Regions from separate parts of the Pseudoalteromonas aliena SW19 genome, predicted to be linked through region 2. Evidence: predicted binding sites of a transcription regulator. Region 2 holds the regulator's gene; each other region holds the start of a gene.
What was found. The regulator MetJ, encoded in region 2, represses methionine synthesis genes. The targets are predictions, from matches to a motif close to TAGACGTCTAGACGTCTA.
Positions count from the first base shown of each region.

Region 1: a site for MetJ is predicted at 5,795-5,812, ahead of metK (methionine adenosyltransferase). Genes of this name have one in related genera too.
Region 3: a site for MetJ is predicted at 1,248-1,265, ahead of PALI_RS10755 (homoserine O-succinyltransferase). Genes of this name have one in related genera too.

Region 1 is NZ_AQGU01000026.1:395,995-407,074, forward strand. Features, by position in the region: gene hpf (ribosome hibernation-promoting factor, HPF/YfiA family) at 1-111, opposite strand, end outside; gene ppnP (pyrimidine/purine nucleoside phosphorylase) at 300-614, opposite strand; gene PALI_RS13075 (hypothetical protein) at 994-1,815, opposite strand; gene PALI_RS13080 (hypothetical protein) at 1,790-2,596, opposite strand; gene PALI_RS13085 (hypothetical protein) at 2,593-3,168, opposite strand; gene tkt (transketolase) at 3,620-5,611, opposite strand; gene metK (methionine adenosyltransferase) at 5,914-7,065, shown strand; gene PALI_RS13100 (LTA synthase family protein) at 7,229-9,220, opposite strand; gene PALI_RS13105 (hypothetical protein) at 9,482-10,030, shown strand; gene PALI_RS13110 (5-formyltetrahydrofolate cyclo-ligase) at 10,049-10,645, shown strand; gene rpiA (ribose-5-phosphate isomerase RpiA) at 10,698-11,080, shown strand, end outside.
Region 2 is NZ_AQGU01000027.1:67,282-78,361, forward strand. Features, by position in the region: gene hslV (ATP-dependent protease subunit HslV) at 1-425, opposite strand, end outside; gene PALI_RS13620 (SPOR domain-containing protein) at 505-1,023, opposite strand; gene priA (primosomal protein N') at 1,044-3,230, opposite strand; gene rpmE (50S ribosomal protein L31) at 3,462-3,677, shown strand; gene PALI_RS13635 (malic enzyme-like NAD(P)-binding protein) at 4,201-5,442, shown strand; gene metJ (met regulon transcriptional regulator MetJ) at 5,560-5,880, opposite strand; gene metB (cystathionine gamma-synthase) at 6,079-7,326, shown strand; gene metL (bifunctional aspartate kinase/homoserine dehydrogenase II) at 7,347-9,692, shown strand; gene PALI_RS13655 (penicillin-binding protein 1A) at 9,755-11,080, opposite strand, start outside.
Region 3 is NZ_AQGU01000025.1:1,146,717-1,157,796, forward strand. Features, by position in the region: gene PALI_RS10750 (homocysteine S-methyltransferase family protein) at 1-247, opposite strand, end outside; gene PALI_RS10755 (homoserine O-succinyltransferase) at 237-1,184, opposite strand; gene ettA (energy-dependent translational throttle protein EttA) at 1,406-3,079, shown strand; gene PALI_RS10765 (PilZ domain-containing protein) at 3,235-3,603, shown strand; gene PALI_RS10770 (histone deacetylase family protein) at 3,657-4,565, shown strand; gene PALI_RS10775 (TlpA family protein disulfide reductase) at 4,628-5,131, shown strand; gene PALI_RS10780 (AraC family transcriptional regulator) at 5,133-6,134, opposite strand; gene PALI_RS10785 (GGDEF domain-containing protein) at 6,118-7,038, opposite strand; gene PALI_RS10790 (TonB-dependent receptor plug domain-containing protein) at 7,338-9,641, shown strand; gene PALI_RS10795 (purple acid phosphatase family protein) at 9,698-10,672, shown strand; gene PALI_RS10800 (phytase) at 10,684-11,080, shown strand, end outside.

The DNA of each region.
Region 1 (11,080 bases), on a different contig from region 2:
GAGTGCAATAAGCGATGGGAAATGGCTCTCGATTTTAGAAAATTTTTCGTTGATGTGCTCTCTAATAGAGTCAGTAACTTCAACATGGTGACCAGAAAGATTAATTTTCATAGGGTATCCTTTTATTTGTTACCTCATAAATAGTATTGGGGGCTATTTAGATTAACACAAGGAAAAAAGAGAGATAGTTGCGCTTTATTTGCATCTTTTGCTGATTTAAATCATACGTTGCGCAAAGTTTATGCAAAGCCCATAGTGCACGGGCTTTCAGACGTCCACTTAACTTAAACACAGATTAATTAATCTGTGTACGAACAGCAGTAATCAGCAAAATCAGATACTTTTACTTTAAAGCTTACATTTGCATCAACATTAAACGATTCACCTGCGTTAAATGTTTTCCACTCACTTGCCGCTGGTAATAAAATCTCCCATTGGCCAGCTAAAAGCTCCATACACTCTTTTTGATTAGTATCAAAAACAAACTCACCTGGTTGCATAAAGCCTAAAGTTTTCGCTTCGCCATCACCTAAAATAACGGTACGGCTCGACACCTTGCCATCAAAATATACATTGGCTTTTTTTACTACACTCACGTTATCGAACTTTGGCATTTTTAGCTCCTGCTAATTTTTATATTTAATTGCGGTCACATTGCCTGATACATAATGAGCTTGCAAGGAAGTGGAGCGAAAAATATCCAGTTACAATACCATAACGGCAAACAATAACTTATTTTTATTGAATATTAGCTTCTAGAGGATACGTTAAATAATTAGAAGCTACGCTTCTCACGTGAGCAAGCTCTACGTCAACAAATAACGTTCCTTAACTTTTGATGCAACTCTTTGTAAAGCTAGCTTTTCTTGTTTTAAAAGTAACTATTTTACAAGATTTTAAACCAGCGAGATCGCGCAACAGAACTTATAATTTATTACAAGGAGGAATAAGAGACACTGCGCTTTCAAAAAAAGAGATAAGGCTCTGACAAAGTTAAACGCCCTGCGAGTTATCAGTAATTAAATTATCATGGTCGGCAGGTAACTCACTGAGCTTTATTGATTCCATAATCCGCTGTTGTGATTCTAGTGCATGACCCGCCCATTTTTTATGTTTATATGGTAGCTCAACATGATGGTTAAATTTTACTTCTAAAAAAGCATGATCACTTAAAGGGAGGCAATAAAAATCATGGTGAGAGCGTCTATTTGATTTTTTGATTTGATAAAATACCCATTGGCGATTATTAATAATTGTCTCTTGAGCAGCAGGCAATGGTGGATAACCATAAATTTCTACACGCTCTAGAATCTCCTTTTTTAGTGCTTCACCCTGCCAAGGGTTTGCTCTTTTACTCGATTCTAACGTGGTATCATTTTTAACTTCGGTATTTTTGCCTTCAGGTCCCCAATGAAAATTGTCATATGATTCAATAACAAAATGTTTTAATTGGTTGATATCAAAAACATTGACTTCATTGGTTTGTTTAATCCTTAGTTGGCAACTAAGCATACCAAACTCTCTGCTAAGGAAGGTGTTAATCGGTGGTAAATACATCCAGTTTTCAGTGAGCATATGTATATATTGGTGATGTAAATATTTTTTGTTTTGATTAAACCAACTGATTGAATTATAAGGAAACGATATATCAATTGTAGATGGCGCAGCTGCGACATTACTGCGTGGTACATCAAGAGTAAGTAGCTTACCTTCTAAAATAAGGCGATGATGAATACAGTTGTCAAAACTGGGCCCACCTACAAAGCCACGGTAAAAAGCCTTGGCTAAATTAAACACTTTTAGAATTATCAGCAATTAAATTATCGTGATCTGGAGGTAAATCACTGAGCTTTATTGATTCCATAATCCGCTGTTGTGATTCAAGTGCATGCTTAGCCCATTTTTTATGCTTATCAGAGCGATCAATACGATGATTAAATTCAACTTCTAAAAAAGCATGTTCACTTAATGGTAAACAATAAAAATCTTGGCGAGAAAGGACATTATCTCTGCACTCTTTGTAAAACACCCACAGGCGATTATTAATAATTATCTCTTTAGCCGCTGGTAAGGGCGGTTGACCATGTAGTTTGATGTATTCCTCAATTTCTTCCTCTATTTCAGCTTCAGTCCACGCCACTGAACTTTTACTCTTTTGTAATTTGATTTTTTCAGTTATTTCTGTATTTTTCCCATCTGTACGCCAATGAAATTTATCATATGATTCAATAACAAAATGTTTTAATTGTGCGATATCCAGTACATTTATTTTTTGGGTTTGCTTAATTCTTAGTTGGCAACTAAGCATGCCATACTCACTACTTGGCAAATAGCTCACTGGTGGCAAGTACATCCAGTTTTTAGTAAGCATATGTACATATACGTGGTGAAAATAATCTTCCTTGTGCTGATTAAACCAACTCTTTGAATTATAAGGAAATGACACGTCAATGGTAGAAGGTACAGCAGCAACATTACTGCAAGGCATATCAAGTGTTAACAGCTTATCTTCTAAAATAAAGCGATAGTGAATACAGTTGTCGAAGCTGGGCCCGCCAATAAAACCACGGTAAAAAGCCTTGGCTAATTTGATCATAATCGCGCATCCGTAGGCGGTAGAGTTTTAATAAAGTTTTTTACAATATCGGCCTTTTCATTATTACCTAGCATTTCTAGCTGAGCTGCATAGGTGACTAAGCCTAAAAACGGTAAAGTGTGTGGGCTTTCGCCAACAGAGCCATCTGTAACCAGGCCTTTAAATTTCAGCGAACGTACTAAACTACTGGATGATATTTTACTGCGGTCAGCTAAATTAGGCACTAAATCATAAGGGTTATTACGCACTGAGACAACTTTTACACCCATGCTGTGGGCAATGCGTTTTAAACGTTCGACATTTGAGCCTGAACCATGCACAGCGAGTTGCTGACCCGTAAGAGGCTTACCATAGTGAATGCGATAATGCTCTAGCGCGGCACAAAAAATTATCGCGCCTTGGCTGTGAGCTAGCCATTTTACTTGTTTACCTTGCTGATTATTTTGTGCCAGCACGGCTGCTAAATGCTGAGCATTATGGGATTTAGTCCCTGAACGCTTATCAAACGCGCACTCAATTAAGTCAAGCGTTGTATAATCGGTGGGGTTATGAATCTCGACAGCTAAGCGCATCAAGTGGGATAACAGAATGAGCATTAATAGTTTTATTGAGTTTAGACCAAGACATATTTCTTCCTTGTAAATGAGTCTGAATTTAAAATACTACGTTAAATTATTTGTTAGAGCAAAAGTTTTTTAACACAGCATTATAATGTTAAATTGTACCTTTTTGGCTCCATTGTAGGTCGTCATTTATGGCGTCATATTTTTGATTTACCTTTAATACCAACCTGCATAAATCTTTGATCAATTTAACGAATTAAATTGCACTATTACGTCGTTAAAATTTTTTATTTAGAACAACTAGATACAAAAATTTTTGCCTAGTTCTAGCGTAATTTTCTTAACGCTAAATAGACCCCATATATAAGCAGATTGGTATAACGCGCTAAAGCATGACCTATAAACAAAAAAGCCCGCCCTGTTTTACACAGGGCGGGCTTTTAAACTTTAAAGCAACCGATTAAAAAAGCTCGTTTGCTTTATTAACGATGTTTTCTACAGTGAAACCAAAGTGCTCAAACAGCTCGCCTGCAGGCGCTGACTCACCAAAGGTAGTCATACCGACTACTGCGCCGTTTAGGCCTACGTACTTGTACCAGTAGTCAGCAATACCTGCTTCTACTGCTACGCGGCGTGAAACAGATGCCGGTAATACGCTTTCTTTGTATGCTGCGCTTTGATCTTCAAAGGCATCAGTACATGGCATAGATACAACACGTACCTTTTTACCTTGGCTGCGTAGTTCGCTTGCTGAATCTTGTGCTAATTGCACTTCAGAACCTGTTGCAATGAAAATAATCTCTGGATTACCGTCACAGCTAAGGATGTAACCACCCTTCTTAACATCCGCTAATTGCTGCGCATCACGTGCTTGTTGCTCAAGGCCTTGGCGAGTAAAGATTAACGATGTAGGGCCGGCTTTACGCTCAATAGCTTGTTGCCATGCAATTGCCGACTCAACTTGGTCACATGGACGCCAGTTGTATAAGTTAGGCGTTAAACGCATGCTTGCAATTTGCTCTACTGGTTGGTGAGTTGGACCATCTTCACCTAAACCAATTGAATCGTGCGTGTATACAAAAATACTTGGTTGCTTCATTAATGCAGCCATACGTACGGCATTTTTTGCATATTCAACAAACATTAAGAACGTAGCACCGTAAGGAATAAAGCCTTTATGAAGGGCAATACCATTCATAATTGCTGACATACCAAACTCACGTACACCGTAGTAAATGTAGTTACCGCTTGCATCATCTGCCGTTAAACCTTTAGAGCCATCCCAAATTGTTAAGTTTGAGCCTGCTAAATCGGCTGAGCCACCCATGAATTCTGGCAATAACGGACCAAATGCGTTTAAAGCATTTTGCGATGCTTTACGAGACGCTGGGTTTGCTGGGTTTGCTTGTAATTGCTCAATGTACGCTTGAGATTTTTCAGCCCAATCGCCCGGAAGTTCGTTGTTAATACGACGCTTGTATTGTGCTGCAAGCTCTGGGTATGCTTTTGCGTATGCTGCAAATTTTTCGTCCCAGCTTGATTCAAGCTGTTGACCTTTTTCTTTGCTATCCCATTGTGCGTAAATATCATCAGGAATTTCGAACGCATCACCAGTCCAACCTAAAAATTCGCGAGACGCTTTAATTTCGTCATCACCTAGTGGCGCACCGTGACAATCGTGGCTGCCTGATTTATTAGGTGAACCGTAACCAATAATTGTTTTACAACAAATTAGTGATGGCTTATCGGTAACGCTTTTTGCTTCTGTAATTGCAGCACTTACTGCATCACTGTCGTGACCATCAACACCACTAATTACATGCCAACCGTAGGCTTTAAAACGAGCTGGCGTATCATCAGTAAACCAACCTTCTACTTCGCCATCGATTGAAATGCCGTTATCATCCCAAAATGCAACAAGTTTACCTAGGCCTAATGTGCCTGCAAGTGAACCCGCTTCATGAGAAATACCTTCCATTAGGCAGCCATCGCCCATAAATGCATAGGTAAAATGATCAACTATATCGTGACCTTCACGGTTAAACTGTGCAGCGAGTGCTTTTTCAGCAATTGCCATACCTACAGCATTTGTGATCCCTTGACCTAATGGACCCGTAGTAGTTTCGATTCCTGGTGCATAACCATATTCAGGGTGACCGGGTGTTTTTGAATGCATTTGACGGAAGTTTTTAATTTCGTCCAGTGGTAAGTCGTAACCACTTAGGTGCAATAGAGAATAGATAAGCATTGAACCGTGGCCGTTCGACAATATAAATCGATCTCGGTCAGCCCACTCTGGATTGGTTGGGTTATGTTTTAAATAATCGCGCCATAATACTTCTGCGATATCGGCCATGCCCATTGGGGCTCCAGGGTGGCCAGATTTGGCCTTTTGTACTGCGTCCATTGACAAGACGCGAATAGCATTTGCAAGTTCTTTGCGAGATGGCATGAATTCTCCTACCTTTATGTGTATTTGCACGGGTATTAATGTATTCGTTTATGCATCCAAGTAACTTGGACACTGTAATACATCTATTCTTACTTATTGTGGGGGCTGTGTGCAATTAAAAACCCTATAAAAGGAGCTATTATGAATATTTTTTAAGACCATAATGATATTAGTTATTTTATTTAGACGTCTAGGCGTAAAAACACTATGCAAGGTGTTTTGTTTTCGATAAAATACGCCCCTTAATTTTTTAGCGCTAATACCGACGTTTGTGAAGCGCAATATTTGTGAGCAGAAATACAATGGCAAAACATTTATTTACTTCTGAATCAGTTTCTGAAGGTCATCCGGATAAAATCGCCGATCAAATCTCTGATGCGGTACTTGATGCTATCCTAGAGCAAGACTCTCATGCCCGCGTAGCGTGTGAAACGTACGTGAAAACCGGTATGGTTATGGTTGGTGGTGAAATCACGACTAGCGCATGGGTTGATATCGAAGAAATTACACGTAAAACAATTCGTGACATTGGCTACACAAATTCAGACATGGGTTTTGATGCAGACTCATGTGCAATTTTAAACACTATTGGTAAGCAGTCTCCAGACATTAACCAAGGTGTTGACCGTACTAGCCCAGAAGAGCAAGGCGCTGGTGACCAAGGCTTAATGTTTGGTTACGCATGTAACGAAACAGAAGTACTAATGCCTGCTCCAATTACTTACTCACACCGCTTAGTACAACGCCAAGCTGAGGTTCGTAAAAGCGGCGAGCTTAACTGGTTACGTCCAGATGCAAAATCTCAAGTTACTTTTGCATACGAAAACGGCAAGCCAGTAGGTATTGATGCTGTAGTGCTTTCTACTCAGCACAGCGAAGACATTTCTCAAGCAGATTTAGTAGAAGCGGTGATGGAAACAATCATCAAGCCAGTACTTCCTGCAGAGCTTATCACAAGTGCAACTAAGTTTTTCATTAACCCAACAGGTCGCTTTGTAATTGGCGGACCAATGGGTGACTGTGGTTTAACTGGTCGTAAAATCATTGTAGATACATACGGTGGTATGGCTCGTCACGGTGGTGGTGCTTTCTCTGGTAAAGATCCATCAAAAGTTGACCGTTCAGCAGCATACGCTGCACGTTACGTTGCTAAAAACATTGTTGCTGCTGGTCTTGCTGACAAGTGTGAGCTACAAGTTTCTTACGCAATTGGTGTTGCAGAGCCTACTTCTATCAGCGTTGAAACGTTTGGTACAAGCAAGCTAGAAGAAAGCCGTTTAATCGAGCTTATTCGTGAACACTTTGACTTACGTCCTTACGGCTTAATTCAAATGCTTGATTTAGAGCGCCCTATCTACCTTCCTACAGCGGCTTATGGCCACTTTGGTCGTGACGAATTCCCTTGGGAACGTACAGATAAAGCTAACGCACTTCGCGCAGCAGCTGGCCTTTAATTGGTTAAGTAACTATCTAAATAACTTGAACCCTGGATAATAAGTTAGTAAATCTCTTAACCAGTGTTCAGGTTAAATACAAAAAAAGCGCCAATTGGCGCTTTTTTTATGCATAATTAAAGTATCAAAAATTAAATAAAGGCAGCCTGTAAAAACTGCTTTTTTAATCCATCCCTCTGGTAAGCAAATGCCACGCTGTAGCCATATATTGATTATATGCTTGCTCTGTTTGGCTATCGACGGCTTTAAATTCAGGTTTATGGTTTGGTGATAAACGTGTTTTATCAAGCGGATCTATTTTTTGGTATTCATAGATCGAAGATAAATCACCACGCCAAAGCTCTGTTTCAGTTCGTATTGTTTGAAAGCCAAATACAGTGCGCTCTTTTTGTGGTGCATTTAGTAATGATTGCCCCATACTATAAAACTCAGTATTTTTTGGCGCTATTAGGTTTAATAAAGTCGGTGCAATATCCATGTGGCTTGCCAGTTGATCTTTAGCAACCCAGTTTGAATTAACCCCTTTACCATAAATTACAATCGGGACATGAGTTAGCTCGTATAGATCAGGCTGGTGATGAAGGTAACGACGACCATAATGATCCCCCGTTATTATAAATAAAGCATCTGGGTATCGCTGCTCCATTTTACGAACAAACTGACCTAACATTTTGTCTGAGTACCAAAGGTGCCCCAACACATAAGGGTCTAGCAAGTCATCACCTAAGGCTTGGATTTCTTTTGGATAATCTGCCAAAGATTTAAAAGGGTAACCATATTGATCTAAATCTAGGTTAAATGGACCATGGTAGCTGCCGCTCATAATGAGATTAAAACTTTTATCGTTTGTTGTCTTATCAACTAAATCAAATAATTGCCCATCGTCAATTCCCCACACACCAGCACTGCCTTTTCCTCCAGCATCAACTGCTGAAAATACTTTATCGACACCTTGTGAAAGTGCATATTCTCCGACATTTTGCCATGATAATAAGCCACCATAGTAAAATCGGCTTTTGTAACCTAGCTGCTCTACTTGGCTAAATATTGACATTTTACTGGTTGGCTTTTGAGGTCCAATACGGCTCATATTCACACCAGCATACGCAATACCCGACATAAGGCTTGATAACGAATTCATTGTGCTACTTGCGGCAGGTAAAACATTATCTAAATAGATGCCTTTACTCGCTAAGTTACTTAGTTCGTTAGTTAAGTTAAGTGATGCATATTTTTGTTGTAACGGCCAAGCATCGTAACTTTCCATTACGATAAAAAACACCTGTGATGGAGCAGCCAATAATGGAGCATTTGTTTTTTGCTCAAAAGCGGCTAGAGGGTTTTCTATCGTTGGTAAGTTTTTTTCTAGATAAGGGTTGTGGCCATTTAAACCAAAGCTCTGTAAGTCGTTATAGTCTTTAATCGCATAAATAAAGCTTCTAAACGGGTTTATTACTAGGTTATTTACAAATGCATCGGCTGTTACTGCTGACCATTTTCTGGACGCTGGACGTGTTTCAAAAGACCCTCGTATTGCGCATACAAATAACACAACTATTAAAATAATTAGTATTGTGCGCTTATAAATACAAGTAGTGAAAAGGCGATTAACAAATTTATAGTGTTTTTGATCAACCACTTTATTTATTTTAAACGTTAGCGCTAATAAAATAACTAAACTAAGAAGACTACCCCATGGTTTATATTGCTCAACAACTGTTAAAGCAATAGCCTGTTGATCGTCTTTCAACCCTTCTAGCATAAAGTAGTTAAATTGGCTGCCGTACTCTGTTATATAAGTAACACTCACAATGCATAGTAACGTGGTGACTATAAAAAATATTCTTCCCGTATACAGACGAGCCTTACTTACCCAGTGCCCTAAATGCATAGGTTGTAAAATACAGTTTAAAAGAAATGCGATGCTAAAGCATACACCGGTAGCTGCTGAATCAAATGCAAAACCCGCTTTTAACGTTGCAAAAATAGCATCTGCATCTAACTGTGCTGTTATTCTGTCTTTAAAATAGATCAAAAAGAAAACGCGAAAACTCATAAAAAGTAAAACGCCGGCAAACCATAGTGTTGCAATACGCCCACTTTCTTTTACAAACTGTAGCCAACGACTCGCAGGAGCCGTGTGAGAATCAAACAAAGGTGTGTCCTTAAATGAAATATCCATGGGCGCGCAATTTTACTGAATAAACAAAAGCCAACAACAAAACAAATGTAATGATTTGTAATTATTCTTGCTATTGTAAAAACTGGCTTTTAAATAATTGCCATAACTCTACCTCCCAAATACAACATGATTCGATAGCCATTATTTAAATGACTTTAATTTATAGGTAGGACTGCATTTCTAAATGAGTTAGGTTTATACTCGTTAAATAATAAAAGCTTTAAGGGTAGTTAGATGGCCGACAATTTTCGCGTTATATTTGCAGGGTTAGCTGATGGCACTAACGCTAAAACAGCATGTACAAACCTAGCAGAAAAATTAAAAACCTCTGAAGAAAAAGTAACTGCTTTTTTTAAGGGTAAATCACTCTTCGCACCGAGCAATAAAGATAAAGCCTTAAAACAGGCTAAATTACTTGCTAGTTTAGGGATCCAAAGCAAACTACAAGCCGTTTCGAGTAACACCCAAAGCACTTCTGCTCTAGCAAATAATGATCGACGTGATGAACGAATTTTTGATGCGTTAGATTACATCACAAGTAGCTTAATTCGCCTTGAAGAAAAACTAGAAGAGCTAGAGCAACGTCTTCCTGAAATTGAATCAAAAACACCCGTTTCAAATAGTGAAGAATGGCAGGATGACGATCTCATGCTTGATGAAGAGCTTATTAGCCCGCCTAATGAACGCAGTAATATCGTTTTATACTCACTTATAGCAACAGTAATCACACTGCTCATAGTGTTAGCTGCATATTTAGCATTTCCTAATTTATTCTCTTTTTAATTATGTTCTGGGAACGAAATGAGCAATAAACGTTCACAGATAAGAGAATATATCCGTAAAACCCGTAATAACTTATCAAAAAGTCAACAGGGTATAGCGGCCCAGCAATTAAACATGAATTTTACTCAACATTTAAAAGATAAAAAAACGACTAAAAAAGAGCATATTGCAATTTATTTAACTAACGATGGAGAGTTAGATACGTCATTGTTAATTAAGAGTTTATGGGATTTAAATCACTACATTTACCTTCCCATAATACACCCCTTCAATGGCGCTAATTTACTATTTCAGCGTTATGAAAAAAACTCACCCATGAGAGCAAATCACTATGGTATCTTGGAACCTAAGCTCAACTGCACTCAAATATGCCCGTTACCAATGCTTGATTACTTACTTATGCCACTTGTTGCATTTGATGAACAAGGTAATCGTTTGGGAATGGGGGGTGGATTTTACGATAGAACGTTGGCACGTTTACATGATCAACACTGGCAAAAACCACAACTAATTGGCTTAGCACATGAATGCCAAAAAGTTGATGAGCTACCTATTGAATCGTGGGACGTACCACTTAAAACTATTATCACTCCAGATAAAACCTACTGCTGGTAACACGTTAACTTGTATACTAGCGACATATTTATGACTAAATGAGCACAGAGCAATGACACAAGACGAATTAAAAAAAGCTGCAGCATGGGCTGCACTCGAGTTTGTAAAAGAAAACACCATAGTGGGTGTAGGCACAGGCTCAACAGTTAATCATTTTATTGATGCATTAGGCTCAGTAAAAGACACGATTGTAGGCGCGGTATCAAGCTCAGAAGCCTCTACTGCTCGTTTAAAAGAGTTGGGTATTGAAGTGTTTGAGCTTAACAACATCGATGTTTTAGATGTATACGTTGATGGCGCAGATGAAATTAACGCCCAAAATGAAATGATCAAAGGCGGTGGTGCAGCTCTGACTCGCGAAAAAATAGTCGCGGCTGTTGCTAAACAATTTGTATGTATTGTTGATGACACTAAGTTAGTAGAGACATTAGGAGA
Region 2 (11,080 bases):
TCGGTATTTTCTAATAAGGCTGTTGCTGCAGATTGGGCAAAATTACCGCCACTGCCGATGGCGATTAGATCATTCTCTGGCTGCACCACATCACCGTTACCGGTAATAATAAGAGATGCAGTTTCATCTGCTACAGCGAGCAATGCTTCGAGTTTTCGAAGAGCCCGATCGCTGCGCCAGTCCTTAGCCATTTCGACCGCTGCTTTGGTGAGGTTGCCTTGGTGCATTTCTAATTTACTTTCAAAGCGTTCGAAAAGGGTAAAGGCATCAGCAGTACCGCCGGCAAAGCCAGCAATTACTTTGCCATTATAAAGGCGTCTAACTTTACGGGCGTTGCCTTTCATTACGGTGTTACCAAGAGATACTTGGCCGTCACCGCCGATTACAACTTTGTCGCCGCGGCGTACACTTACGATAGTAGTCATGTTATTCCTCATCATCGAGCTGTAGAGACAACTCGTAAAAAACGATTATGATGAGGTTATATGGGTGAATGGTTTATTTTCAAGTCCAGTTCCAAATTCCGCAGCTGACTATATTCACACGTTTAAGCTTGTTTTTATCACTTTCGGCTTGGCGTTTGGTTTTATAAGGCCCTAAACGCACCTTGTGCCAAGTGCCTTCTTGCTTAATTTCAGATATAAGTCCTGCAAATGCAATTTTAGCTTTGAGTGATTCGGCTTGGGCGTGGGTTTTAAATGAACCACATTGCATAACGTAAGGACCTTTTTGCTCAAGCTGTTTTACCTCAACTTGAATTTCGTGGTTTCTAATTTCTTTAATAAATGCGGGCGTACGTGGGATAACCACTTCGACTTTTTTTTCAGCTGTCGTCGGGTTAGCCTGCTTTTCTACCAGCTTAGGATCGGCGTTACTTTTAATAAACCATAACCCGTAGACGAAACCGCCTACAAGTAAAAGAGCAATGCTCACTAAAAAAATCGGAAATGGTTTTTTCGCAGGTGCTTGCTTATTGTTTTTTCTGTTTGCTGGTTTTTTGTTAATGTAATCGTGCTGTGCCATAGCGTTATTTTGGCCTTAACCTAAATCATGTCTATAGGGTCTACGTCTAAGCTCCAGCGGACTTTTTGTGCGAGTTTGCTTGAGCTTAAATAATCAACCATTTGCGCAAGATATTGGTGCAGTATGCGGCGATCTTGCGCTTGAATATGTAACTGAAAACGATACATACCTGCGACCCTTTCTAGAGGCGCAGGTATCGGGCCGAGCAATTGTATACCAGATACCCCATTGACTGGAACCAAATCAGTCAAAAAGTCGACGACTTGCTTAATGCTATGTCCTTGAGCACGAACAATAGCCATATTTGTAATTGGAGGGAGATCGGCATCATCGCGTTCACTCAGTGCAAAGCGAGCAAAGTCTTGATATCCATTGTTAACCAAGTCTTGTAAAAGTGGATGCTCAGGAAAGTGGGTCTGCAATAGTACTTGGCCAGGTTCTCCAGAGCGCCCAGCACGTCCTGCTACTTGTGTAACAAGCTGAGCTAAATGTTCGGTTGCTCTAAAGTCACAGGAGTATAAACCGCTATCTACATCTAAAATAAGCACCAAGCTGACATCTGCAAAGTGATGACCTTTGGCAAGCATTTGTGTGCCAACTAAAATACGTGCTCCCCCTAAGTTAATTTCATCAAGTGCTTTTTCAAGACTCCCTTTACGACGAGTTGAATCGCGATCAATGCGCGTGATCGGCGTATCAGGGAACTCAGTTGATAAAAACTCTTCTATTTGCTCTGTACCTTTGCCGTTGGGGAATATTTGCGTACTGCCACAATCAGGACATTGATGAGGCACCGGGTATTGATCGCCACAATGGTGGCAAATCATTTGACCAATCGCTTTGTGAAACGTTGCGCTAGTGCTACAGCGTTTACACTCGCTTAGCCAGCCGCATTCATGACAAATAAGCGTGGGCGAAAAGCCTCGGCGATTTAAAAATACCATCACCTGTTTACCACGATTTAAATGCTGACGCATAGTGGCAAGGCTTGCATGGGCTATACCAGCTTGATCGGGCTGGCCTTTCATGTCGAGTAATTTGAATTGGTTGTCGGTCGCGGTTTGTGCACGCTCAGTTAGGCTCAATAGCTGATATTTATTATTAATCGCTTTGTGAAGTGTTTCAAGCGCGGGCGTAGCACTGCCTAATATGAGTGGAATTTTATGCTGAAATGCTCTGTATGCGGCTAAATCACGAGCATGATAGCGAAGGGTATCTTGCTGCTTAAATGAAGAGTCGTGTTCTTCATCAACCACTATCATACCGAGTTGCAAAAAGGGCAGAAAGATACTCGAGCGAGTGCCTATTACGATTGCACAGCTGCCTTTTTCGCAAAATCGCCATGTTTGGAGTCTTTCGTTATCGGTCAGGGCTGAATGCCAAAGCATAATGGGTGTATCAGGAAAGCGGCGACGAAAGCGATTAACTGTCTGGGGGGTTAAACCTATTTCGGGAACTAATACGAGGGCTTGCTCACCACGCTTTAATACCTCTTCAAGGCACTGTAAATATACTTCAGTTTTACCACTGCCTGTCACACCTTCCAATAAAAAGCTGCTAAAGCCTTTGCTTTGATTAATCGCCGTACAGGCAACCGCTTGCTCTTTATTAAGAATTGGTTTGCTACCCACTTTGGGGGTAATGCTTTGCCATTGGTTATCGTGTTCGATAGTTTGTGTGACAAGTTCTTTATCAATGAGGCTATCGATGGTTTTTTTGCTAAAGCCTAAGGCTTTTAGTTCAGTTAAAGACGACTTACCTGATTGTGATAACTGCTTCAATAAGTTGAGTTGAGTTTTGGCTTTTAATGACGGTACTTTAGCGCCTTTTTCGGTAAGCATTACCATGTTAATGCTTGTTTTGTCTGGTGATTCACCTTGGCGTAGTGCACTAGGCAGGGCTATATGAATCGTTTCGCCCAAAGGGTAGCAATAATAACGAGCGGTAAAGCTAAGAAGCGCTAAGTGTTGCGTAGATAAAATAGGAGCATCGTCAATGACTTCAAGAATACTTTTAATTTTATTTTCAGGAACTTCAGTGCTGGTTTTTAAAGCTAATATAACGGCCACTTTACGTTGGTTGCCAAAAGGGACTAAAACACGCATTCCAGGCTTTAGATCCGAAACCAAGCCTGAGAGCTGTTCATCTACTTTATAATCAAAGGTGCGCGGTAACGGGACTTTTATAGCAACTTCAACAAAACGCATAACAACTCAACTAATAAAATTAATGGTGTAATGTACTAAATATACGGTTAAAAACCTACTAGCAAATTATAACCGTTTTATTATTTGATTACTTTTTTAGCAAAAAATATAATTAAACCTTGTGTGCTTGGTAGTTGTTGGATAAAATCCGCCACCAACAAATTTGTTTTAACGACGTATGGTACCAAACTACGGGTTTGGAGAGCGATGCGGCCTTAACTAGAGGTTTCTATGAAAGAAGGTATTCACCCTAAGTACGAAGTAATTTCAGCAACATGTTCATGCGGAAATGAATTCGAAACAAGCTCTACTCTTTGTAAAAACATTCACTTAGACGTATGTTCTGCGTGTCATCCGTTTTACACTGGTAAGCAAAAAGTTTTAGACACTGGCGGACGTGTTGATCGTTTCAACAAGCGTTTCGGTGCACTTGGTAGCAAGAAGTAATTTTTTCTATTTAGTTAAAGGAAGCACCTTAGGGTGCTTTTTTTATGTCTAAAATTCATCTTTTATTTACTTTTCCTGCCTATTTTGACGTTATCTTCTTTGCATAACTATTTCCTGTTCTTATTCTGAGTATGCATAAACCTTTGCAGACAAAGTACGCAATAGTCTCTATATTTTGAAGTGTTCAATTTTTAACTAAGTTGTTAAATGTAGCTAACGTGAAGATAAATGTTTTTAAAGTAGAGTATTAAGCTGTTTATAGTTATTTATACTAAAAATTTGACAGTCGTTTTTAGAGAAAACGACTCGCGGCTAAAAGTACCTCTAAAATTCTTTTTATATGAATTTCTATTTATGAAATGTCAGTATATCTTCGCAAAGTTACTGAAAAACCTCTTAAAATCAATGAATCTAGCATATAACAGGATAGACCTGATATTGCTTGGAATTTAAAAATAATAAGGGTATCGTAACCCAGACAACACCTCTCACTTTAACTTAAATTGCAGGATACAATCGCGTTATGTCAGACTTTCGTGAACAAGCACTACATTACCATTCTCATCCCGTTCCAGGAAAAATCAGCATTGAGCTAACCAAGCCTGCCGAAACGGTTCAAGATTTAGCCCTAGCATATAGCCCAGGTGTTGCTGAACCTGTGCGTGAAATTGCTGCTGATCCTGCAAATGCTTATAAATATACCGGTAAAGGTAATATGGTTGCGGTCATTACTAATGGTACTGCAATTTTAGGTCTGGGTAATTTAGGGCCACTCGCATCTAAACCCGTAATGGAAGGCAAGGCTTTATTATTTAAGCGTTTTGCAGGCCTAGATTCGATTGATATTGAAGTTAAGCACCGTACTACCGAAGACTTTATAAATACAGTTGCAAATATAGCAGATACATTTGGTGGTATTAATCTCGAAGATATTAAAGCACCAGAGTGTTTTGAAATCGAAAAAGCGTTAATTGAGCGCTGTAGCATTCCAGTTTTTCATGACGATCAACACGGCACCGCCATTGTTACCGCAGCAGGTATGCTTAATGCGCTTGAGGTACAGGGAAAGTCAATTGAAGATGCGACTATTGTTTGTTTAGGGGCCGGTGCCGCTGCTGTTGCGTGTATGGAGTTACTAATTAAGTGTGGTGCACTACGCGAGCATATCTATATGTTAGATCGCAAAGGGGTTATTCACACACGCCGTGATGATTTAAATGAGTACAAGCAATTGTTTGCCAATAATACCGATAAACGTACGTTGCAAGATGTAATTGCAGACGCAGATGTATTTGTTGGTGTATCGGGACCTAATTTATTAGGTGCTGAAGATTTAAAGTTAATGGCTGATAAGCCGGTTGTGTTTGCGTGCTCAAACCCAGATCCTGAAATAGATCCTGCACTCGCACACAGCGCACGTAGCGATTTAATTATGGCAACAGGGCGCTCTGATTACCCTAATCAGGTTAACAATGTTTTATGTTTCCCGTTTATTTTCCGTGGCGCACTTGATGTTCGTGCAAGCGCGATAAACGACGAAATGAAAATAGCCGCAGTAGAAGCTATTCGCAGTATTGCTAAAGAGCCTGTACCGGCTGAAGTATTAAAAGCCGCAGGTGTAGATAAGTTAGAATTTGGCGCTCATTATATTATTCCAAAGCCGATGGACCCACGTTTACTTCCACGTATAGCAAGAGCGGTTGCTCTTGCTGCTGTTGAGTCGGGTGTAGCGCGTATTGAGCTACCTGAAAACTATATGCAGTAAAGTATGCAGTAAAGTATGCAGTAAAGTATGCAGTAAAGTATGCAGTAAAATATGCAGTAAAATTCAGTTATAAAAAAACCTCAGTAATTACTGAGGTTTTTTATGTTTTTTAAACGCTTAATCTTCATTTAAAACAGGTACTTCAAGCCCCATTTCTTGCATTATTTTTTTCACTTCTTCAGGTACTTTTTCGGCATTATCTTTACGTAAATCGTCGTCATTAGGTAAAGGTTGGCCTGTAAATGCATGTAAAAAAGCTTCGCATAATAGTTCACTGTTTGTCGCATGGCGTAGGTTACTAATTTGACGACGTGTACGTTCATCAGTTAATACTTTTAATACATTTAGTGGGATCGAAACGGTGATCTTTTTAACTTGTTCTGATTTTTTACCGTGTTCTGCGTATGGGTGAATATACTCACCATTCCATTTAGCCATAAGATGTATCGTTGCCTCAGATTATTAATTGCTCACACAAGATAAAAGCGTGTGAATATGCGTGAAATTCTATCGATTTAAAAAAGATAGTCAAATACTTGTTATTTAGCCATCTAGCGGTTTAAATGTTTTGACTTCTTAAATTGAATAAACTACTCTTTTAGACGTCTAAACATCCAAATTAATTAGGTGACAAGTATGAGTGGAAAAAATAAAGCAACTATTGCAGTGCGTAGCGGTATAGAGGCTGATAAACAGCATGGTGCAGTGGTGGCTCCACTCTATTTGTCGACAACGTATTCGTTTGCTGATTTTGATACTAAGCGCCAATATGATTACGGCCGTAGCGGTAATCCTAATCGTGATATTTTAGCTGAAACGCTTGCAGAGCTCGAAGGTGGGGCGCGTGGCATTATTACAGCTACAGGCATGGCTGCTGTGCATTTAGCTACGCAGCTACTTAATCACGACGATACATTGGTGATCCCACACGACTGTTACGGTGGTAGTTATCGTTTATTTACTTCATTACAAAAGCGCGGCTTATTAAAACTTAAAGTTTTAGACTTAACTAAACAACAGAGCCTTGATCAAATATTAGAGATTAAACCAAAATTAATTTGGATAGAAACACCCAGTAACCCAGTATTACGTTTAACTGATATTAAAGCGGTCACTGAAATTGCAAAACAATGCGGTGCATTGGTTGCAGCAGATAACACATTTTTGTCACCAGCATTACAAAACCCAATTAAATTTGGAGTAGACATTGTCGTGCACTCTACAACTAAGTATATCAATGGCCATTCGGATGTTGTTGGTGGTGCAGTCATAACCGCAACACAAGCACTGGGTGATGAACTTGCTTGGTGGGCAAATAATATTGGTATTACAGGGGCACCTTTTGATAGCTACTTAACATTACGAGGTTTGCGTACCTTAAATATCCGTTTAAAACAGCACCAAGAAAACGCATTAGCAATTGCTAAGTATCTTGAAGAATCTGAGTTTGTTAGCCAAGTTTATTATCCAGGTCTTGAGTCGCATCCTCAACATGAATTAGCGAAAGCACAGCAGCTTGGTTTTGGTGGCATGGTTAGCTTTGATATTAAAGGCGACATACACGATGCGGCTGCATTTTTAACAAGCTTAAAAGAGTTTAGTTTAGCTGAGTCATTAGGGGGAGTGGAGAGTCTAATTTGCCACCCTGCGACAATGACTCATGCAGGAATGGAAGAAGAAGCACGCTTAGAAGCGGGGGTGGGCGATACGCTTATCCGTATTTCGGTTGGTATTGAAGATATACATGATTTACTTGCAGACTTTGATCGCGTATTTAATCTTGTTAAACCAGGGTATAAAAAGAACGAAAGTCACGCAGGGAAAAGGGCTGGCGTTTCTAATAACAATGTTAAATTAAGTGCTGCTCATCCGGCACTTTGGTGATTAAAATGGATTGGTACAATATGGTTAACTGTGTACATAAATTTGGCGGTTCGAGCTTAGGGTCGGCCGAACGTTATCAAAGTGTGGCAAAAATTATTTTAGGGCACACTCAACTAGGTGATTGTGTGGTTGTGTCGGCATCAGGTAAAACAACCGATACCTTAGTAACTTTGTGGCAAAGCTATCAACAAAAAGACACGCAAGCTGTTGCTGATATTGTGTTGCAGTTGAGTAATCATCAAGGTGATTTAATTGAACAATTACTGCGCGCAGATGTTAAGCGCAATGCATTACATACATTAAACGAAGAGTTAAATTTAATCGCTGAGCTTGCTCAAAATGGACAGTTACAAGAATCTGCATTGCTTGCTCATGGGGAATTATGGTCGGCGCGTTTATTGGCCGCTTATTTACAGCAGCTTAATGTTGAAGCTTGCCTGCAAGATGCCAGAAATCTGTTTATCTTAAATGACGGGCAATTATTACATGCGCAAAATATTCAACAATGTAGTGAGTTAATTGCCAGTAATAAAATTAATGTCGTCACTGGGTTCATTGCGTCCAACAGCCTTGGTGATACCGTAACGCTTGGGCGTAATGGCAGCGATTACAGCGCGACTTTATTAGCAAGTTACTGTAATGCAAAGCACGTAAGTATCTGGACTGATACGCAAGGTATATTTAGCGCCGATCCCCGTAAAGTAAATAAAGCGATTAAGTACGCAAAAGTGTGTCGCGGGCAAGCGAATTTGCTAGCCAGATTAGGCAATCCTGTTTTGCATGCAAAAACACTATCCCCACTTAAAAATACCGACATAAAACTTGCTGTGCGCAGTAGTTACGATGTACAAGCCAGCCAAACCGATATAGTTAAAGAAGGCTGTGTAAAACAAAAGCGTTTTATAACAACCTTACAGAATGTCGATTTATTAGTTATTGAAGGTCTGAGTGAAGGTGAGGTTACTCATGTTAGCCAGCTTATTCAGCACAGCCTTCATCATTTTAGTCAAAATGGAGATACGTATTTAGTGGTACCAGCAGCTTCAACGTATCAGGTAGTAAGCTACTTCGCTGGCAGAGCGAATATTAGTGAATCGAATTTAAATGGTTGTGCGGTTTTAGCTCCTGAGCAGGACGTAAATACGTTAGCTTTACATGCCCTTGATTTACTCAACCTACAAAGTATTCAGCCTCGTTTTGTACATCAAGGTGATGGCTATGTATTACTACTGACAGATCAATTAATTGATAGTGATATTTTAAGTATATTACACGATAAGCTTATTAATAAAGGGCAAGAAGTTGCGCTGATAGTGGCAGGGCTGGGTAATGTCGGTGAAGTATTTATTGAGCAGCTATCTACTCAACTCGATCGTTTATCGGATAACTTTAGCGTCAAACTTGTGGGGTTAGTGCGCTCGACACAGATGCTATTTAATGCCAGTGGTATCAATACAGTACAATGGAAAACTCAATGGCAACATGAAGCAAATAACTACAATGAACATGATTTATTGAGCGCGATCAATGAGCTAGATTATGAGCATAAAGTAGTTGTTGATATAACCGCCAGTGAAAAATTTAGTGCGTTATATACTGATCTTGTTGAACGCAATTGCCATTTAATTAGCGCTAATAAATATGCAGGAACAGCTCCAACTATTTGGTATGAATCACTGTGTAAAAGCATTACAGAAAAAAACTTGCATTGGCGCTATAACACAAGTGTTGGAGCTGGTTTACCAATTAACTTTGCACTCGCTGATTTACAAAATAGTGGCGACAAAATTACGCGCATAGAAGGTGTTTTCTCAGGGACATTATCGTGGTTATGTAGTAAATATGATGGTTCAAAAGCATTTTCTGATTTAGTGCTCGAAGCACAAAATATGGGCTTTACAGAGCCTGACCCTAGAGAGGATTTATCGGGTCGAGATATGCAGCGCAAGTTGCTGATTTTAGCGCGTGAGCTGGGCATTAAATTAGACCTTGACGATATAGCGTTATCGGCACTTATGCCCGATGAGCTGGCTCAAGGTAGTTGGAATGATTTTATTGATCAAAAAGATCAGTTAGATGAATTTATAAAAGCGCATGCCCATAAAGCGCAATTAGAGAATTCAGTTCTTCGTTACACGGGGTTATTAGAAATAAATCAAGGTAAAGTAACCGCGAAGGTTGGTATCAGTTATGTAGCAAAAGGCAATGCTTTGGCGAACTTAACACCTGGCGACAATATATTTGTAATTAACAGTCAATGGTACAGCGATAACGCGTTAGTTATTCAGGGTCCAGGTGCTGGAAAGGAAGTTACAGCAGCTGGCATTCACTCAGATTTATATTGGCTGATGCAAAATTTAAAGTGATAGCATATAGTCAAAAGCAAACAGGCAGCTAAATTAGCTGCCTGTTTATTTGCGAAAGTAACCTAAAATAGCTCTTCTTCAGTTTTAGTCTCTTCTTCAAAAATATCAGTTGGCTGCGAAAGTACGTATTTCGTTGGTGCAGTGCCTTTATCAAAGTATTCAAACCGGCTGGTATAGTCATTTTTATGGCTTAACAAGCCAGTCGCTAAATCAATTCGAATTGAAATAAGACCTTCAGGTGGCTCTATCGGCGCCTCTGGTACGCCCTCAAGTGCGGCTTTCATGAATTCAATCCATGCTGGTTGAGCTGTTTTTGCTCCAGACTCAGCTCCTGATATTTGACTACTATCAAGATTATTATTGTATGTTGAACGACCTAAAGGGTTTCCAGGGTTGTCAAAGCCAACCCAAACAGAGGTTAGCGCATTTTTATTAAATCCACTAAACCAAGTATCAACGGAGTTATTAGTCGTGCCTGTTTTGCCAGAAAGATCGCGGCGATCTAATGCTTGAGCACGCCACCCCGTACCGCTCCAGCCAGTTTTTTGCGCCCAACTACCTCCGCCCCAAATACCACTGTGCATAGCGTCAGCAATTAAAAATGCATTTTGCTTAGAAATAATACGTGGCGCACATTGTGTGATTTGGTTAGTTTCATTCTCATTATTTTGAGTTGTAAAGTTAGTAGGGATAGTTGTTGCTTTATTCATTTCTTCATCGCATACAACAACAGGGTTTGTTTTAAATAATATATTGCCGTAGGGGTCTTGAATTTCAGAGATAAAATAAGGTTCTATTAGGTGCCCACCATTGGCAAATGCACTCATACCACGGGCTAGTTCAAGTGGAGTTATTGATGCACTACCTAGTGCTAATGATTCACTGCGGTTTATATCTTCATCTTTAAAGCCAAATTTTAGTAAGTGATCGGCGGTACGTTGCAGCCCTACACCACGAAGCAAACGTACGGAAATAACGTTTTTAGATTGTGCTAAAGCGCGGCGAATACGAATCGGTCCATTATAAATAGCGGGGCTGTTTTCTGGGCGCCATGCTACGCCTTGCCCCTTATCCCATAAATTTATAGGCGCATCATTTAATATAGACGCTAAGGTGTAACCCTTTTCAAGCGCTGCCGAATAAATGAAAGGTTTAATGTTTGAACCCACTTGGCGTTTAGCTTGCACCGCTCGGTTATATTGGCTCTGCTCAAAACTGTAACCACCTACAATTGCTTTAATGCGTCCGTCTTGAGGATTGAGCGATACAATCGCACTTGATGGCTCAGGTATTTGGCTTAGCAAATAACTGTCGTCATTATTTTTACGAAGCCATATTTGCATACCTGGTGCTAGGATGTCGGTCGCCGCTTTTGGTGCAAAGCTCTG
Region 3 (11,080 bases), on a different contig from region 2:
CGGCGCCCGCTGATAAAAAACCACGATGAATATCAGTGATTAAGTCGGGCTTGGTTAGGCTTAATAAATCGTTATTGCCTTTAATTAATACATGCCAGTCTTTAAAACGCTCTGCGCGATAGTCTTCTTCTTCTAGCTTATGATCTTGGATCATGGTGCCCATAGCACCATCTAAAATTAAAATGCGTTCTTTTAATGCTGCACTTATTTCGGCTTGCTTATTATTTGTAGGCGCGTTATTCGGCATAGTTGTTAGTCCTCACATCTTGGCTAACTAAATTAATATCATACGGTGTGGTTTGGTACACGTAGTAATTTAACCAGTTCGAAAAAAGTAAAAAAGCATGGCTTTGCCACGTTTTTGAAGGTTGTTTGGTTGCATCATCGTCCACAAAGTAATTTTCGGGTTTTGGTGCATTGGGGCTTTTTTTACAATCTCGCTCATATTCTGCTTTTAGCGAGTCGGCGTCGTACTCTGGGTGACCGGTTATAAACACTTGGCTACCCGATTTATTTTTAAGTAAATAAGCCCCTACTCGCTCAGAGCCAGCCAATACCACCAGCTCATCACAGGCGTTTATTTTATTTATATCAATGTGGCCATAGCGTGAGTGCGGTACTAAAAAAGTGTCGTCGAATCCGCGAGTCAGTGCACCGTGCTCAAAATAACATTGGTGAGTAAATACGCCACACAGTTTGTCGTCTTTTAAATCGCGCTTTAAATTGTAATGGTGATATAACGCGGCATGTGCTGCCCAGCACGAAAATAACGTAGAGGTAACGTGTTGCTCGGCCCAATCAATAATGACCTTTAGCTCATCCCAATACGCTACATCGTCGTATTCTAAATGGGCAAGTGGCGCGCCTGTTACTATTAATGCATCGTAATTGTTGTCTTTCACTTCAGAAAAATAACGATAAAAGGTATCAAGGTGCTCTTCTGAATTACTGCTACTGCGGTGAGTGTCAAGGCGTAGTAGTTCTACATTTACTTGCAAAGGCGAGTTGGCAAGTAAGCGAATAAACTGAACTTCGGTTTCTACTTTATTAGGCATTAAGTTTAAAATAGCCAAACGCATTGGGCGTATTTCTTGCGTTTTTGCACGACTTTTTGGCATTACAAATACGTCTTCTTGACGTAAACGCGCAATAGCCGGCAACTCGTCTTTTACTGTAATTGGCATACTTCACTCCTGTTCATAAAAACCTATGCTAATTATGAACTGAAAGTAAAAAATATCAACCTCTAGATGTATAGATGTCCAAATGAAATTTATTCATGATTTTATACTTTGCTTACAAGCATGCTTTAGTGCTTTAAAACTATGCCATTCGTTGACTGTTTCACCTGAGAGCCACTACAATACAACATTGAAATTTTTATTATTATTTGAAGGCTCCTTTCATGGTTTTACCTGATAAATTTATATTCTCGATGAGTCGAGTATCTAAGGTTGTGCCACCTAAGCGCACTATCTTAAAAGATATTTCGTTGCACTTTTTCCCTGGCGCAAAAATTGGTGTGCTTGGTTTAAACGGTTCTGGTAAATCTACTTTACTTCGCATTATGGCCGGTGTTGACCAAGATTTTGAAGGTGAAGCACATCCTCAGCCTGGTACAAAAATTGGTTACTTGCCACAAGAGCCTGTACTGGACGAAAGTAAAACAGTGCGTGAAATTGTTGAAGAAGCTGTTGGCGAAGTTAAACATGCACTTAGCCGTCTTGATGAAGTGTATAACGAATACGCAATGGAAGGTGCTGACTTTGACGCACTTGCAAAAGAGCAAGGCGAGCTTGAAGCGGTTATTCAAGCGCACGATGGTCATAACATCGATAACGTTTTAGAACGTGCTGCTGATGCACTTCGTCTGCCAGAATGGGATGCTAAAATTGAGCACCTTTCAGGTGGTGAGCGTCGTCGTGTTGCTATATGTCGATTATTACTTGAAAAACCAGACATGCTTATTCTCGATGAGCCAACTAACCACTTGGATGCTGAGTCGGTTGCATGGTTAGAGCGTTTCTTACACGATTACGAAGGCACCGTTGTGGCAGTAACGCATGACCGTTACTTCCTTGATAATGTAGCTGGTTGGATATTAGAGCTTGACCGTGGCGAAGGTATTCCATGGGAAGGTAACTACTCTTCTTGGCTTGAACAAAAAGATGCGCGCCTGCAGCAAGAACAAAAATCAGAAAAAGCGCGTCAAAAATCAATTGCGCAAGAACTTGAATGGGTTCGTTCAAACCCTAAAGGTCGCCAAGCTAAGTCAAAAGCACGTATGGCTCAGTTTACTGAAATGCAGCAATCTGATTACCAAAAGCGTAACGAAACTAACGAAATGTTTATTCCACCTGGCCCGCGTTTAGGCGACCAAGTACTTGAAGTAACTAATCTTCGTAAGAGCTTTGGCGATCGCGTTTTAATTGACGATTTAAGCTTTAGCATGCCAAAAGGTGCCATTGTGGGCATTATTGGCGCGAATGGCGCGGGTAAATCAACGTTATTTAAAATGATAAGCGGTGAGCAAGAGCAAGACAGCGGTAGCATCAGCGTTGGTGAAACTGTACACCTTGCGACTGTTGATCAGTTCCGCGACGGGATGGACGAAAGCAAAACTGTTTTCCAAGAAATATCAGACGGTCAAGACGTATTAAAAATTGGTAACTTTGAGTTCCCAAGCCGTGCGTATGTAAGTCGCTTTAACTTTAAAGGTAACGATCAGCAAAAGTTTGTTAAAGACCTATCAGGTGGTGAGCGTAACCGTTTACACCTTGCTAAGTTATTAAAAGCGGGCGGCAATGTGTTATTACTGGATGAGCCAACCAATGACTTGGACGTTGAAACACTACGTGCACTGGAGAACGCTATTTTAGAGTTCCCAGGTTGTGTAATGTGTATATCGCATGACCGTTGGTTCCTTGACCGTATTGCTACACATATTTTAGATTACCGCGATGAAGGTCAAATTAACTTCTTTGATGGTAACTACACTGAATACGAAGAGTGGCTTAAAAAGACATTGGGTGCAGCAGCAGCTCAACCTAAACGTATTAAGTACAAAAAAATTGGCTAATATTCACTGTAGCTAATTTATTACAGTAACACTAAGCCCTGCATTTATGCGGGGCTTTTTTATGCCACCAGTATTCTAAACACTTATTTTCTAGCATGTAGAGAATTACCCGCTATGATTAATTTATTATAAAAACAATAAGGCCAAGTTAGGTTATGCAAAATCGTCGTCAGTTTTCTCGTGTTTTATTTTCAACCGATGCACAAGTAATTTTTAATGATCATCAATACCCATGTAAATTACTCGATATCTCTTTACACGGCGCGTTAATTACTAGATGTGACGCCTTTTCTAGCAGCACTAATACCAATGCAATACTGTGCTTTACACTCCCGCAAAGCGAAATAGAAATAAAAATGGAAGTTATGGTTTCTCATATAAAAGCAAACCACATAGGCCTAAAATGCCATTATATTGATATAGACAGTATTACGCATTTAAAGCGCTTAATTGAGTTAAATTTAGCCGATGACGAACTATTACATCGCGAGCTCGCTATGTTGATCCACGACACACAACAATAGACTCATTTAGATTAGTTGATTACCATAGAGCAAATTTTTTAACTTGTGCAAACATGATCTTAAATCCACATTTACCTTTAGTGTATCACCCCAATTACTCGTTTAGTTTTGATCCAAAACACCGCTTTGCAATGAGTAAGTTTGCACATTTATATGAGCATGTTGCAGAGCTTGGCTTAATTGGCAATAATCTAGTTGAGCCAATATTAGGCAAGCCAGGGCCACTTGAACTTGTGCATTGCGATAACTACATTCAAGATCTATGGCACAACCGCTTAAATGAAAAAACCATGCGTCGCATTGGCTTACCTTGGTCCCAAGAGTTAATGAATCGTACATTTACAGCCCCGCAAGGTACGCTGCAAACGGCTCGCTTAGCACTTCAACACGGCATAGCGTGTCACTTAGCTGGTGGCACACATCACGCACATCATGACTTTGGTTCAGGTTTTTGCATGGTTAATGATTTAGCCTTTACTGCCGAGACGTTAATAAAAAGTGGCGAAGTGACTAATGTGCTTATTTTTGATTTAGATGTGCACCAAGGCGACGGCACAGCTGCAATGTTACAGCATCAACCCTATGCTTATACTTGTTCTATTCATTGTGAAAAAAACTTCCCCTTTAGAAAGTCCCCTAGTGATTTGGATATTGGCTTGGCCGACAATATGAAAGACGACGAATACCTCGCCATAGTAGACGACACCTTAAGTTATTTACTTAAAGAACTAAACCCAAGCTTAGTGCTTTACGACGCAGGCGTTGATATATGGCAAGACGATGGGCTAGGTAAATTAGATATCAGTTGGGATGGAATAGTCAAACGCGATCACTTAGTGCTTAAACGCTGCCTTGAGCACAACACGCCAGTAGCCACTGTGATTGGCGGCGGTTATGATAGAGATCACCTTCGTCTTGCTAAACGCCACGCAATTATAGTTGAGCAAGCCGCTCGCTTTTAATATGAAATAAAAATGTTAAATTCTCGTTCTTATTTAATACAGACAATAAAAACGAAAACACTATGACACAACTACTTACTGCTATCTCACTCTTTTTATTAAGCTTTACTCTATATGCGCAAGATCAAAACACAGATGAAGCGTATCCTCAATTGCCTACATTAAATTTACAAATGGCAGATGGCTCTATCATTAATACTCATGACTTAGTGGGCCAGCCTTATGTTTTGCATTTTTGGGCGACTTGGTGCCCATACTGTAAAAAGCTGCAACCCGCGCTTCAAAAAATAAACGACATGGGCTTAAAAGTTATTGCCGTGAGCTTTAAAGAAGATGACGATGCCACTCCCGCTAAAGCACTTTCAAACAGAGGGTATACTTTTAAAACAGCAGTAAAAGCGGACGCAATTGCAGCGCAATTAAGTATACGAGGTACACCGACTACCTTATTTATTGATAAAAAAGGCAGCGTTGTTTGGCTTACTAACACTTCAAACCCAGAAGATGCAAACCTGCATTTAAATGCACGCACCTTACTGCATTCTATTAATGTAAAAACAAAGTAGCTTACTGCGTTTTTAACTGGCTCGGAGTTAAACCTGTCCAACGTTTAAATGCACGCCGAAAGTTAGGTATATCATAAAAAGCCAACTGCTCAGCGACTTGTTCATTTCGTTTAGCACATAAGGTAAGTAAATAAATCGCTTTATGCTTATTTTGAGCATCAATTAACGTTGAAAAGCGTACACCATTGAGTTTAAGTTTGCGCTTAAATGTTGCTGGGCTCATTGCAAAATGTTTGGCAGTAAACTCTAAATTGACACTTGGATAGGCATATAAGTACCGACAGACCGCTTCAATAAAAGTCATGCTAACTACATTTTTGTTATGTAACTGCGACTGAGCTTGCATAAAGCGTAATTGACTAGCATGCGGATTTCTGGCCCGTAACATAGTTTTATTTAATACCCAGCGTGTACATGGCTTATCAAAACTAACCTTGAGTCCCAAATTATGTTCGTATTCTTGAATATGGCGAGGGCGCTTAAACGCAAAGTCAAACTGGCAATGGGGATAACTTGTGCTTACTCGTTTAAGTAAACTATAAAATGCGGTGCTGTATATCTCTAAAACATAATGGTATAAATCTTCGTCGAGCCCGTGCGCGGGCTGAATATAAATATAAAAATTATTGTTTTTAATATACGTTTGACTAAATAACAAAGGCGCTAGCTGCATTCTTAAAAGCGATAACTGCTTTAATACTTGAGCTAAATTAGCGCTGTACATAAGGGTTTGTGCTTCAGCTCGTGTGTCGTTAATTAGCTGGCTACCGAGTAAAAAGCCACTGTCGGTACTTTTCATCAATGACTTAAATTGTGCTAATAAACGCACCTGCTGAGAGATACTAAATGCATGCTGAAAATTAAGTAAATCTTGCTCAAAAATACCAGTCCCCCGCAACAGTTTATGTAAATCAATCCCTCGGTTCTGTGCCAGTTCTACAATTGTTGTGATAAGCCCTTGTGCGCTTAAGTACTTATCATTTTGATTAACAAAGGTATGCACGTTGCGCTACTTTTTGTTGATACTTTTTTTGCTGTAATTGGCTGTGCAACTGGCTTGTTAATGTCCGCGTGTTATTGCGTACATTTCCTTGTATTAAAGCTGTCGTTACATGCTGAAACCTTGCTTTTTTTGACGCCTCAACTTTAAATGCGCAGTACTTTAGTGCTCCTTTAATTTGCGCCATCAACTCTTTTGCTTGTTGCTCTGTGGTCGCAGGCATTAGCACCATAAAACAATCTCCCGCATAACGGCACACCACATCACTTAATCGGCAATTCATAAGTAATAACTCACTTATTTCACGCAGTAACCTGTCACCCTCACTAAAACCAAATTCATTATTAAAGTGCGAGAAATCACGTATATCAATAGCTCCTAACCAAAACGGCTGCGTGCTAATTAATTGCTCGTTAATTACTGAATCTAAATACTGCGCTTTATAAAGGCCTGTGACTGAGCATACTTTGTCGTGCTCACGTAAATGCACTTCGCGACGGCGTAACTGACGATTTAATACATATTGCTCTTGGTGCCAGTAATACAAACCTACACTCGTTAATAGCATGCCTAGCGGCGCGGGCAGTGATTCAATCCAACTTAGCCATTGATGCGCAGGATGCATTAACCACTCATCAAGTAAATCGAGCGTGGCTGAAAACATAAATAGCCCGACACCAATCACCAAGTAAGTTGTTACTTTACTGGGGGGCCTAGATATTAATAACACGGAGATCCAAACAAGAGTCATTAATACAATGCCGCCCTCCCCCATAATATCGAGCCATTGAATATCAGCATATGTTTTAAGTTCACCTAAATAAGCACTTAAAAACACAGCACTTAAAAATAGGCTAATGATGGCGTTTGTTAATAGTCGGTGACTGGTAAAGGGATTAAATCGCATGTGTTGTATCTTTTGTTTATAAATGAGTTTTAAAGTTAGTTCATATCAGTTTGTGTTAGCAGGGTCATATTAGCTCAGCTATATGACAACAAAATGATAGGGACTTTAAAAACAGCGCTGCACAGTGCATAACGCATTGCTTTACCAGGAGTGCGAGAAGCTCAATAAGCTCTGCGTGTTGCTCAAACGTCACTAAATACGCGTGTTTAATACATACCTTGTCACATTTACGTCATCAAACAACCTTAGTTTGCTCGCCATACCAAGAAACAACCCTGTAATAACCAAGAGCAAATACAATGAAACACTTTAAAATAAAAGCACTGGTAGCCGCATTAGCATTATGTAATTTAACGGCGTATGCAGAAGATGATGCAAAAGAAACTAAAAAGAAAGACATTGAGGTTTCTGAAAAAATTGTTGTATATGGCGAAATTGGTTACAGAAATCGCTCAGACGAACTTGCACCCACTTTAGAGTATTCACAAGAGTACTTTCAACGCTTTGAACCGCTTACAGCCGGTGATGCTTTAAAACGCGTACCTAGCGTTACATTCTTATCGGATGTGCTTGAATCGGATGGTGCGCGGATGCGAGGCTTAAGCCCTGCCTATACTAAAGTGCTTATAAACGGTGAGGAAGTGCCTGGCGCGGGTGCCGACCGTTCATTTTTTGTTGACCGAATTCCGGCTGAGTTAATCGAACGCGTTGAAATAATTCGCTCATCAAGCGCGAATCGTTCAGCCGATGCGATAGCGGGCACATTAAATATTGTATTGCGCGATGGTTATAGCCTCGACGGCGGTTACTTACGTGTTGGTGGCTTACGTTATGACAATGGTGAGTTTAAAGAAAGTTTAGCGGGCGTATACGGTACCGAATTAGCCGGAGGGCGATTACTGCTTGGTGCAAATTTACAAGGACGATATAACCCAAAACAAAAAACCAGCCAGCGCTATGGCGATAGCCCAGAAAATAATAAAAACTATAGAACGGAAGAATTTGATAACCGAGAAGATCAATCTGATACGCGCGATGGCGACGACACATCACTTAACGCCAGTTACGAAATTATTTTTAATGACGACAGTCAGTTTAATATTAGCGCAATGTGGGTTGATACAGAGCGAACTGAAGATGAGCGCTCATTTGAATACAATGACCCCACTGCTACCAATAGCGATATTGTAAATGGTGGAAACTTAGAAACCGATAACGCCAATGTTAAGTATATCGATCAGACTAATTACAATATCAATACCGCTTATGAGTTCCCACTTCTAAACGGCACCAGTAAATTTAAGTTTGGGTTCGCCAAATTTGAAGAATCCGTCTATGAGCAAGAAGTAGAGCTAGATACCTCAGAGCTGCCTATGGTATTTGAAGAAGAGCAAACTAAAAGCGCAATAGACGACAAAGAATGGACACTGCAATGGCAACATAGCCAGCCTTGGGGCGAAAATAAAGAAATTCAATTTGGTGCATTTTTACAAAGTAAAAAGCGTGACAGTGAAATTTTTGAATCGCAAAACGAGCGAGCGTTAGGCCTTACCCGCTGGGATCAATATGCGGCAACCCCACTAACACTCGCTACCTTTGACAGTGAATATGAAGCTGTTACTGGAGGCGTAAGTACCTTAGAAGAAGATCGCTTTGACGTGTTTGCACTTGTTAAACACCAAGATGATTTGTTTGCTTGGGAGCTGGGCGCACGCTGGGAATCTACCGACTCAAAAATCAATGACAAAACTGTTGCTGTAACCGAAGATAACAATTATGACTTTATTCTTCCTTCTGCACACTTTCGTTATAACGTCACTGAAAATGGCCGTATTAGCGCATCAGTTGCACGTAGTTTACGCCGCCCTGAATTTGATTTTTTGACACCCGCACTTATCGAAAAAGAACTTGGCGATAACGACCAACTAGGTAACCCTGAATTAAAACCCGAATCAGCTTGGGGTATGGATTTAGGCTACGAATATCGTTTAGGAAAAAGTGGCGTTGTGGGTATTAATTTATTTTATCGCAAAGTAAACGACCTAATAGAAATAGCAAACACAGAGCAACAAGGCTCTGAAGGCGAAGGCACGTTTGTACTGCAACCACGCAATACGGGGGACGGTAATGTAAAAGGGATTGAACTTGATTTATCGACACCACTTGGCGCATTTAATATGCCTAACACTGGCGTGTTTTTAAACTATTCGTGGCTTGATAGTGAAGTCACTGACTTTTTTGGGGAACGCAAATTTAATGACCAATCAGACTACGTGTATAACGTTGGGTTTATCCAAGATTTACCGAAGCTTAGAGCGGCTTTTGGCGCAACTTATCGTAAGCAAGGTGATGCTTATGGACGCATTGTAGGTGAGGAAGTAACAACGTCTTACAGTGCCGATTTTGAAATTTTTATAGAAAAACGCTGGGAAGACATAACGCTGCGCTTAGTAGGCTCAAATCTACTTGATGCAAGTAAAGACGAAACCTTTAATAAGTTTGATACCGTTGATGATCAGTTTAGTAGACGCTTTGATGAGTACGAAATTGAATCTGAAGAAGCGGGTCCTGTTTATCAAATAATGCTGCGTTACGCGTTTTAAGTAAATTTGTTAAGTGGTGCTCATCAAATAGCATCACTTAACATGGGAGAGTAACCATGATTAAAAAAACATTATTGCTAATCGCACTTAGCCTATGCCCCATTCAATGTGCATTAGCAAACGTAACCTATACCAACGCGGTATACGAGCAACAAAAGATAGCTGATTTGAGCGCACTACCTAAAAGTTTGAATTTTACGGTAATAGGTGATTGGGGTCATAATGGCCATTTTGATCAAAAAGAGGTCGCCCACCAGCTAGAAATAGCGATGTATCAAACGGATGGAGATTTTATTATTTCAACCGGTGATAACTTTTACCCCAATGGCATTGCAAGTATTAACGACCCACTTTGGCAAAGTGCATACGAAGATATTTATCACGGCCCTCACACATTTGAGCCTTGGTATGTGGTGCTGGGCAATCACGACTATTTAGGTAACGCACAAGCACAACTTGATTACAGCAATAAAAGTCAGCGCTGGAATTTACCTGCACGCTATTACAGCAAAACCTTTACTTTAAAAGATGGCGAGCAAGTATTAATGGTATTTTTAGACACTAATCCATTAAATCCAGAATACAAAACACGCGAAAAATATAAAGCAACACAAGCGCAAGACGGCCAAGCACAATTAACATGGCTGAATAACCAATTGGCTACCAGCAAAGCACGCTGGAAAATAGTTATAGGCCACCACCCGCTTTATAGCAGCGGTAAACGTTATGGACTAAATGAAAAATTGCGTAATTTACTTGAGCCTATACTTGAGCAAAATGGTGTTCAAGCATACATAGCTGGGCATGAGCATGATCTTCAACATAACCAGACAAAAAACAGTAAACTCGCGCATTTTATATCCGGCGCAGGTGGCAAAATACGTAATGTAAAACAACGTAAATTTACGCGTTTTGCAGAAGCCACACCAGGATTTTTGAGCTTTTCAATAAACGATAAAGTACTAAAAGTAACCGCTATAAATTATAAAGGCGAAGTGCGTTATAGCACCCAAAAGCGCTTTGACCAATAAAGGGTAATACCATGAATTTTAAATTAAAAACACCTCTTAGCCTAATTGTAAGTGGCCTAGTATTTAGCGCGTTAAGTGCTTGTAATAATAGCGTTACTACGCATTCAGCGGTACAAAATACAGCGTCCCAAGCTGTCATTGATAATACTGAGTTTGGTCCAACAAATAATATGCAAGGATCACAAGCTGCATGGTTAAGTAATAATAACTGGTTACTAACAAGTAAAATCAAAGGTTTGGTGATTGCTGATAGCACAACGCAACAAAGTAATATTATTAAAAAAGGTAACTTTGAAGCGCTTTCTATTAGTCAATTAACCGCGAGCTCGTTTTTAGTCGCTACAATCGATAACAACCAAGATAACGTAATTATATTCAAACTAGAACAACATAAAACTAGCTGGAAAA